DNA from 2 places in the Pseudoalteromonas sp. MIP2626 genome. Region 2 is predicted to be linked to the other one. Evidence: predicted binding sites of a transcription regulator. Region 2 holds the regulator's gene; the other holds the start of a gene.

Region 1 (4,199 bases), on a different contig from region 2:
TACCTGTTTCTTGTGCAATAGTAATGGCTAGCTCTTCGCTGTTTTCTTTTAATTGCGCTGCGAATGCTTTAACTATTTCTAAACGTTCAGCAAATGTTTTATCAGCCCAAGCATAAAACGCTTCGCGCGCTGCGCTAACTGCAGCGTCTACTTGCTCTGCTGTTGCTGAGTTTGCTTGGAAAATAACATTGTTATTGGCTGGGTTTACTGAACTAAATTCGGTTCCTTGGCCTTGTGACCATTGACCATTAATAAATTGTGCAGGATGAGTCATTATACTTTCTCCTAAATTAAATCGTGGTTGCGCTTACGCTATCGCCCGCTTGTAAATACAGTGCATCGGCTACTTGTTGCGTTATTACTATGCTGCTCATGCGCTCATCGAACGTCATAGGCACTACAGTTGCTCTAAAGTCTGTAAGCTTTTCGTTGGCTAATAACACCATGGTGTCGCCACTTGGTTCACCTATTTCAACTTTAAAGTGTTTAGCATTGCGAATGGTGGCAATGTTATCTACTTTTGCTTCAACTGTGGGGCCGGCATCAAAAATATCAACATACCCATTAAAGGTAAAACCTTCACTTTTTAATAGCTCAATTGCTGGGCGTGTGTTGTCGTGTACTTTACCAATAACAGCTTGCGCATTTTTGCTGAGCAAATTAACGTAAATTGGGTACTTAGGCATTAATTCAGCAATAAATACTTTTTGGCCTATGCCTGTTAAATAGTCGGCAGTTGGAAAGTCCATTGAAAAAAAGTGCTCTTCTAGCCATTGCCAAAATGGGCTGCTGCCATTGTCGTCAGACACACCACGCATTTCTGCAATGACGGTTTGTGCAAAACGCTCTTGATGCTGTTTAATAAACATAAAACGCGATTTTGAAAGTAATTTACCGTTACTGTTTTTGCGGTATGCGTCTTTCAAAAATAATGTACATAGCTCTGTAGCGCCGGTGTAATCGTTACAAAGCGTTAAAATATCAACTGCTTTATATACGTTTAGAGTGCGTGAAGAATGAATCACTTTACTTAAATGATAGTGATAAAATGCATCATCTAAGCCAACAGCGGCTTCTATACCTGAGGTGCCAACTACTTCACCGGTTTCGGTGTCCTCTAGTACAAATAAATAACCTTCGTCGCCCGGCTCGGTAGCAGCTTTTGCAAATGAGCTAACCGAATGATCTATTTTCTTTTGCAATAACTTTTCATTATTAGGTAAAGAAGTAAAGCCATGACCCGATTCGTGGGCTATTTTCACTAATGCAGGGTAGTCACTTTGTTGGATTGGGCGAAGGATCATCATAAACCCGCTTACTCCCTTATATTATAACGGTAAATTAAAATTAGAGGGCAAACTAGGTCTGCCCTTAATAGATATTGTTTGGCTATGTTAAGCGCTTACAACACTGGCTACTGCTTTTTCAAAGCGTGCCATACCTTCACGAATGTCGGCTTCTGGGATAACTAATGATGGTGTAAAACGAACCACGTCAGCACCGGCAACTAATGACATAAGACCGTGCTCAGTACCTGCCACTAAAAACTCTTTTGCACGACCTTTGTATTGCTCGCTTACTACTGCACCAATTAATAAACCTTGGCCGCGAATTTCGCTAAACACGTGGTATTTATTATTAATTTCAGTAAGTAGTTGGTTAAATAATGCTGCTTTTGCTGTTACACCAGCAAGTACTTCTGGGGTATTTACAGTATCGAATGCTGCTTCAGCAACGGCGCACGCTAATGGATTACCACCATAAGTAGAACCATGCGTACCTACTTTAAGGTGTTGTGCAATTTCAGTTGTGGTGATCATAGCGCCAATAGGAAAACCGCCGCCCAATGCTTTAGCCGTAGTTAAAATATCAGGAACAACGTTTAAACCTTGGTATGCGTATAAGTTACCTGTACGGCCAACACCTGTTTGCACTTCATCAAAAATAAGCAGTGCATTATGTTTAGTACATAAATCACGAACGCCTTGTGCAAATTCGTCAGTTGGCGAAACAATACCGCCTTCACCTTGTAGTGGCTCCATCATTACGGCACATGTTTTGTCGCTAATAAGGGCTTCAAATGCTGCTAGGTCGTTGTAATCACAATGTACAATGTCGCCTGGCTTAGGACCAAAACCATCTGAGTATGCCGCTTGGCCACCAACAGTTACGGTAAAGAATGTACGGCCGTGGAAACCTTTGTTAAATGCGATGATTTGAGACTTTTCTGCGCCAAATTGATCAAGGGCAAAACGACGCGCTAATTTAAGTGCTGCTTCGTTTGCTTCTGCGCCTGAGTTGGCAAAGTAAACTTTTTCGGCAAAGGTTGCATCAACCATTTTTTTAGCTAAGCGTAATGCTGGCTCGTTGGTCATTACATTTGATAGATGCCAAAGCTTTTCGCCTTGCTCTTTTAATGCGCCTACTAATGCAGGGTGGCAATGGCCAAGACAGTTAACGGCAATACCACCAGCAAAGTCGATAAACTCTCGACCTTGTTGATCCCATACGCGAGAGCCTTCGCCTCGAACTGGAATTACGCTTGAAGGTGCGTAGTTAGGAACCATTACGTGATCAAATAATTCGCGATTGACTGTCATTTTATTTCCTCTTAATTGTGTACATCACAAAGCCGTAAATAGCTGTGTGGTAACCTGTAGCATATGTGTTTTTTAGCAAACTCAGTATAGCGATATTTGCCTAAAAAGGGCTGTGTGGTTCAATTTTCAGACGCTTATTATTTCAGAAAACATTGATTATGTCTCTTCAAAAACTTTCATGTAACCCTTGATAATAAAGGGCTTGAGATATAATTTCATAGATAGTGAATAACTATTTGCTTGCTTTATGCAACTCGTTTTTAGCCAATAAAGCGCCTGAACAACGAGCGCGCCTCACTTTAAACGGGGAAATGTATTGAAAAGAGATAATAAAAAGTGAATGGATAGTCGCAAAAAAATTAACAAATTTAATCAATTTGAATAGCAAGATTATTAAAATTGCTTGCTTGGAGTGCTTTTAGCTCTTTTTTGGTGAACTTAAAGTACGAAAACCAACTAAGCGTTTCATCCGGTTCAACTAGCTGATGCTGCTTTAGCGTTAAGTACTGAGAGTAACATCGTGCTTTTAGCATTACCTGCGTTAAAGGCAGCGCTGTATCGCCTTTTTCTACCCCATTAACAAGTTGCTGCATTACGCTATTAAACGGCAAATACTTAAAGGCCATTTTTTCAATTATTTTAGCGCTAATAGCCAACGACTGTTCGCTCAGTAAGGTGGTTAAAAATAAAGGGTCTGGTTTTAGCTCTAACAATGCAGTATGCAAGCCTTTATTCGCTGTAGTGCGAGCAAATTGTACTTTTCGCTGCCAAATTTGCTCAAACACTTTTAAATATAAACGCACTAAGGCTATTTGCCCCACGTTTAATAACATCCCTAAAGTAAAAGCATGGCTTGGGTTAACCTCGTTAACTTCAGCAATTTTTTGTGCCGCAATAGCATTCGCCATGGCGCTTTCTTTTAAGCGCCTTTTTAGTAACGAAAAAGGCTCTGTGCTATAAGGCATCCAATGGCGCACTGCAAAAGTTGGTACTACTAGCTGTAAGTTATCTAGGCCAATATAACGCAGCGCTAAAGCGGGGCTATCTACTTTCACTGCGGTATTTTTGCTGCGCTGATTACGATAATAAGGCAAGTTAACTAAAGTAACTAACTCTCTGCCAAGCCAGCTTAGGTCGTTAACTAAAGGCTCTAAGCGCCCAACCGATGCGCTTTTTGTGGCTAAAATATCTAACATGGCACATACGCTGTCCTCTACACCTATGGTGTTTTGAATAACACTGTCTATATCGCTAAGCTGCTCAGACATCATTTTTTCTATTGCTTTATGCAGTTGCTCGCTCGCTGCTGCACGATATTTATGATGCGCGGTACTTTTTAGCTTGCGCTTTTGCTGAGCGGCAACCTCTACTTCAAGTAATGTGCGTTGCTTTAGTGGTTCGCCATAGTCCATTTCTAGCGTATGAATAAAGCCAATTTGTTGATGAGCAAAGTTATGACCAAGCAGCAAATCATGTGCTCGTTGATTAAGCATTTTAACAATACGCGGTTGCTGCACTATTTCGGTCATGGCTCTCTGCCTTTAATGTAATGATATTTACTTAATACTATAAGCTTAGAAGCGAGTTAAAAAGTTATCA
Region 2 (4,199 bases):
ATATTGGCATGATGTTTCAAGATTATGCGTTATTCCCGCATTTAACCGTGGCACATAATATTGCTTTTGGCTTAAGTAAAATGAGTAAAGAGCAAAAGCAACAGCGCGTTGATGAAATGCTTAAGCTGGTGCATTTAGTTGGCTGCGCCGACAGGTATCCGCATCAGTTATCGGGTGGGCAACAACAGCGCGTGGCGATTGCGCGTGCACTTGCTTACAAACCAAGTTTACTATTACTTGATGAGCCGTTTTCGAATATAGACACTCAAGTACGCTTTGAATTAATTGCCGATATTCGCCGCATAATTAAAACTCAACAAGTGTCGGCAGTATTTGTTACCCACTCAAAGGAAGAGGCTTTTGCATTTGCAGACACGCTGGCTATTATGCACCAGGGTAAAATAGCTCAACAGGGCACCCCAGAACAGCTTTTTGCTAAACCAAGCTCAAAGGAGGTTGCAGAGTTTCTGGGTCAGGGCATATACTTAAGCGCAGAAGTGTTAACAGCAACTGAATATAAAACCGCTTTTGGCCTAGTTGAGTCGGTTATTGCGCACCAGCATCAGGCTAATATAGGAAAAATATATGTGCGTCCTCATCAAATAGAGCTAATGAGCGACAATAAAAAAGATAGCCATAGTGAACGCGCCACCATATTAAGCAGTCGTTTTATTGGTTCGGCTTATGTTTACACTGTAGTTATTGCACAACAAGAAATAGAAGTTGCAGCGCAATATGGCCAGTCATTTGTTCAAAATGAGCAGGTTATAATAAAAATAAAACCCCACACGGTGAATTTTTTCGAATCATAAATTAATTTGTTATTCGCTGTGTTTATCTATTTATAAGCTAAGGAATAACAATGGCACAAGCGCAATCAGGGATTTGTGCTGAAGCAAACTTACACGGTTTGCATTTATTTTTTAATGTGTTTGATGGCCAAGATGAGTCATTACGTACAAAGCTCAAGCAAGTAAGCGCTATTGAGGAAGAGTTTAGCGATCAGTTTTCTGAATCTATGCTTTCTTGTATGGTGGCTATTGGTGCACAGTATTGGCCGCATATTTTGCCAGAGTATATCCCCAGTGAACTACAAAGCTTTCCTAATATAAATCATAATGAACACGCAATGAGCGTGCAGCCGTGTGATTTGTTTGTGCAAATACGTTCAGACCGCGAAGACGTCAATCATTTATTTGCACTGCAAATTTTAAAGTTATTTGCACCAGACGTAGAGCTGGTGGAACAAATTCGTAATTTTAGATTTTTAGATGGTCGCGATTTCAATGGTTTTATTTATGGTGGCAAAATGCCGCATGGCCGACAAAAGCGGGCAACGGCGTTAATAAATAAACCAGGTAGCTTTGAGGATCAAGGCAGTTATATTCATGTGCAACGTTATAAGCACGATCTAAGCGTATGGCAGCATCTATCGCTAGATGAGCAAGAGCAAATAATAGGCCGCACTCGCTTAGACAACACTCTTATAGCCCCAGCGCTTGAAACCAGCCATGCACAACGCAGTGAATTAAAAGATGAGCAAGGCCAGCCAATATTACTTAATCAAGGCATGCCTTATGGCGATGTTTACGAGCAAGGAATGCTGTCAATTACTTGCTCGGCCAGTGGAACCGCATTTGAACAGGTATTAAAAAGTCGTTTAGGTGAGGGGGAGTGCTATGATCATTGGCTTGATTTTACTCAAGCCGATATGGGGTCTGCGTTTTTTGCACCGTCAGTTGGGTTTTTAAAACAGTTATAACGCATGTTTTAAATACTAAACCGTATCAAATAAAATACGTACCCGCTCTAGGGTTAAGTCTATTTCAGATATTTTAGCTGGGGCAATAAAAATAGTGTCGTCGCCAGCTATAGTACCTAACACGCCATCGGCTTTACCTAATGAGTCAAGTAAACGCGCAATAAGCTGAGCCGCGCCTGGACTGGTACGGATAATAATCATCATTTCGTTATGCATTATATCAATAACAAGCTGGCGCAGCGGGCTTTTTGCTGTGGGTACGCCCATTTCTGCTGGCAAGCAATACACCATTTCTTGTTTGGCATTGCGCGTTCGTACCGCGCCAAACTTACTAAGCATGCGCGACACTTTACTTTGGCTTATATTGTCAAAACCTTGCTCTTTTAACGAATCTACTATATCGCCTTGAGAACCAAAGTTTTCTTCTTTTAAAAGCGCTTTAAATGCTTTTACTAACGCTTCCTGTTTGTCTTGTGGTTGCATAGTTTTTATTTGCTTTTTATTATCCATGCCGCAAATTCTACACAAAAACGAATAATTATGCAGCAGTTGTTTATTTAACTTGCCAGTTTACTGTATTCAGGCCAAATGTTTTTACAACTATGGTCTAAAATATTACGAAAATAGGCAGGATAAATTTGTTTTTAGTCGCTAATTTCTTTATCTTAGAGCCATAAATATTTCCTACCTCAAATCACGGAGAATTCCAATGAAAGTTGCTGTATTAGGTGCTGCAGGCGGTATCGGTCAAGCGTTGTCTTTATTATTAAAAACAGGCTTACCAGCTGGTTCTGAATTATCACTATATGATGTTGCACCAGTAGTTCCAGGTGTTGCGGTTGATCTATCTCATATCCCTACAGCGGTTAAAGTAGCTGGCTTTGGCGCTGATGCGTTAAATGAAGCGCTTAAAGATGCTGATATCGTACTTATTCCTGCTGGCATGCCACGTAAGCCAGGTATGGATCGTGCAGATTTATTTAATGTAAATGCTGGCATCATCAAAACGTTAGCAGAAGGCATAGTTGCAAGTTGTCCTAAAGCGTTAGTAGGTATTATTACTAACCCAGTAAACGGCACTGTACCAATTGTTGCTGAAGTATTTAAAAAAGCTGGTACTTACGACGCTAAACGCGTATTCGGTATTACTACGCTTGACGTTATTCGTTCAGAAGCATTTGTTGCTGAACTTAAAGGCGTAGACGTAGCAACTGTTAAAGTTCCTGTAATCGGTGGCCACTCAGGTACTACTATTTTACCTCTACTTTCTCAAGTTGAAGGCGTGAGCTTTACAGATGAAGAAGTTGCAGCACTTACTCCACGTATCCAAAATGCGGGTACTGAAGTTGTAAATGCTAAAGCGGGTGGCGGTTCAGCTACTTTATCAATGGGTGCAGCAGCAGCTCGTTTTTGTATGTCTTTAGTTAAAGGCCTACAAGGTGAAGACGTTGTAGATTACGCGTACGTTGCTGTTGAAAATGGCGATGCGGAGTACTTTGCACACCCAGTACGTTTAGGTAAAAACGGCGTAGAAGAAATTCTTTCTTACGGCGAACTAAGCGCATTTGAAACAAAAGCAAAAAATGACATGCTTGAAACACTGAAAAAAGACATCAAAGAAGGTGTTGATTTCATGGCGTAATAGCCAAAATCAAGTGACAAAAAAGCCTGCGTTTGCAGGCTTTTTTATTGCTCGGAATTTAGCTAACCTGCACCCAGGTTAGCTACACATAAAGGCAGTAAAGTTAGTGATCGCGATCAACTGCAATACGGGCAAGGCTCACAAGTGCTTGTTTATATTCAGACTCAGCTAAAAAGTCTAAGCAAGCAATGGCTTTGTCGGCTTCAAGTTCGGCCTTTTGCATCGTAAATTCAAGCGCATTGGTTTGTTTAAGTGCCGCTAAAATTTCTTCAAGATGATCCATGCCATTACTGTGCTCTATAGCGTCACGGATCAGCTGTGTTTGCTGCTCATTACCATGTTGCATTGCATAAATAAGCGGCAGAGTTGGTTTCCCTTCGGCTAAATCATCACCAATATTTTTACCTAATTGATCTGCATCTGCGTTGTAATCAAGTACGTCATCAACGAGCTGAAACGCAGTACCTAAATGCATGCCGTATAGGTTAAGCGCATCAAGCGTAGCTTGGTTTTGCTCAGTAATAATGGCCGCAAGGCCTGTCGCGGCTTCAAATAGCTTAGCGGTTTTAGAGTAAATAACCTGCATATAACTCGCTTCAGTGGTGTCGGGGTCATTACAGTTCATTAACTGTAATACTTCACCTTCAGCAATAATGTTAGTTGCATCTGCAAGCACTTGCATTACCTGCATTTTACCAAGGCCAACCATAAGCTGAAATGAACGAGTGTAAATAAAGTCGCCCACTAATACGCTGGCAGCATTACCAAACTCAGCATTTGCTGTAGGCGTGCCTC

What was found. Region 2 encodes ArgR, which controls arginine synthesis, uptake and breakdown. Its sites were predicted from a motif close to ANTGAATANNTATTCANT; they were not measured.
Region 1: a site for ArgR is predicted at 2,824-2,841, ahead of HC000_RS08145 (aspartate aminotransferase family protein). Genes of this name have one in related genera too.

Annotation. Positions count from the first base shown of each region.
Region 1 is NZ_JAATTW010000013.1:65,755-69,953, reverse strand. It holds gene astD (succinylglutamate-semialdehyde dehydrogenase) at 1-274, opposite strand, end outside; gene astA (arginine N-succinyltransferase) at 291-1,307, opposite strand; gene HC000_RS08145 (aspartate aminotransferase family protein) at 1,395-2,600, opposite strand; gene HC000_RS08140 (HDOD domain-containing protein) at 2,969-4,129, opposite strand; gene HC000_RS08135 (aminodeoxychorismate/anthranilate synthase component II) at 4,175-4,199, opposite strand, start outside.
Region 2 is NZ_JAATTW010000003.1:24,741-28,939, forward strand. It holds gene HC000_RS02915 (ABC transporter ATP-binding protein) at 1-812, shown strand, start outside; gene HC000_RS02920 (Dyp-type peroxidase) at 863-1,762, shown strand; gene argR (transcriptional regulator ArgR) at 1,778-2,245, opposite strand; gene mdh (malate dehydrogenase) at 2,472-3,404, shown strand; gene ispB (octaprenyl diphosphate synthase) at 3,508-4,199, opposite strand, start outside.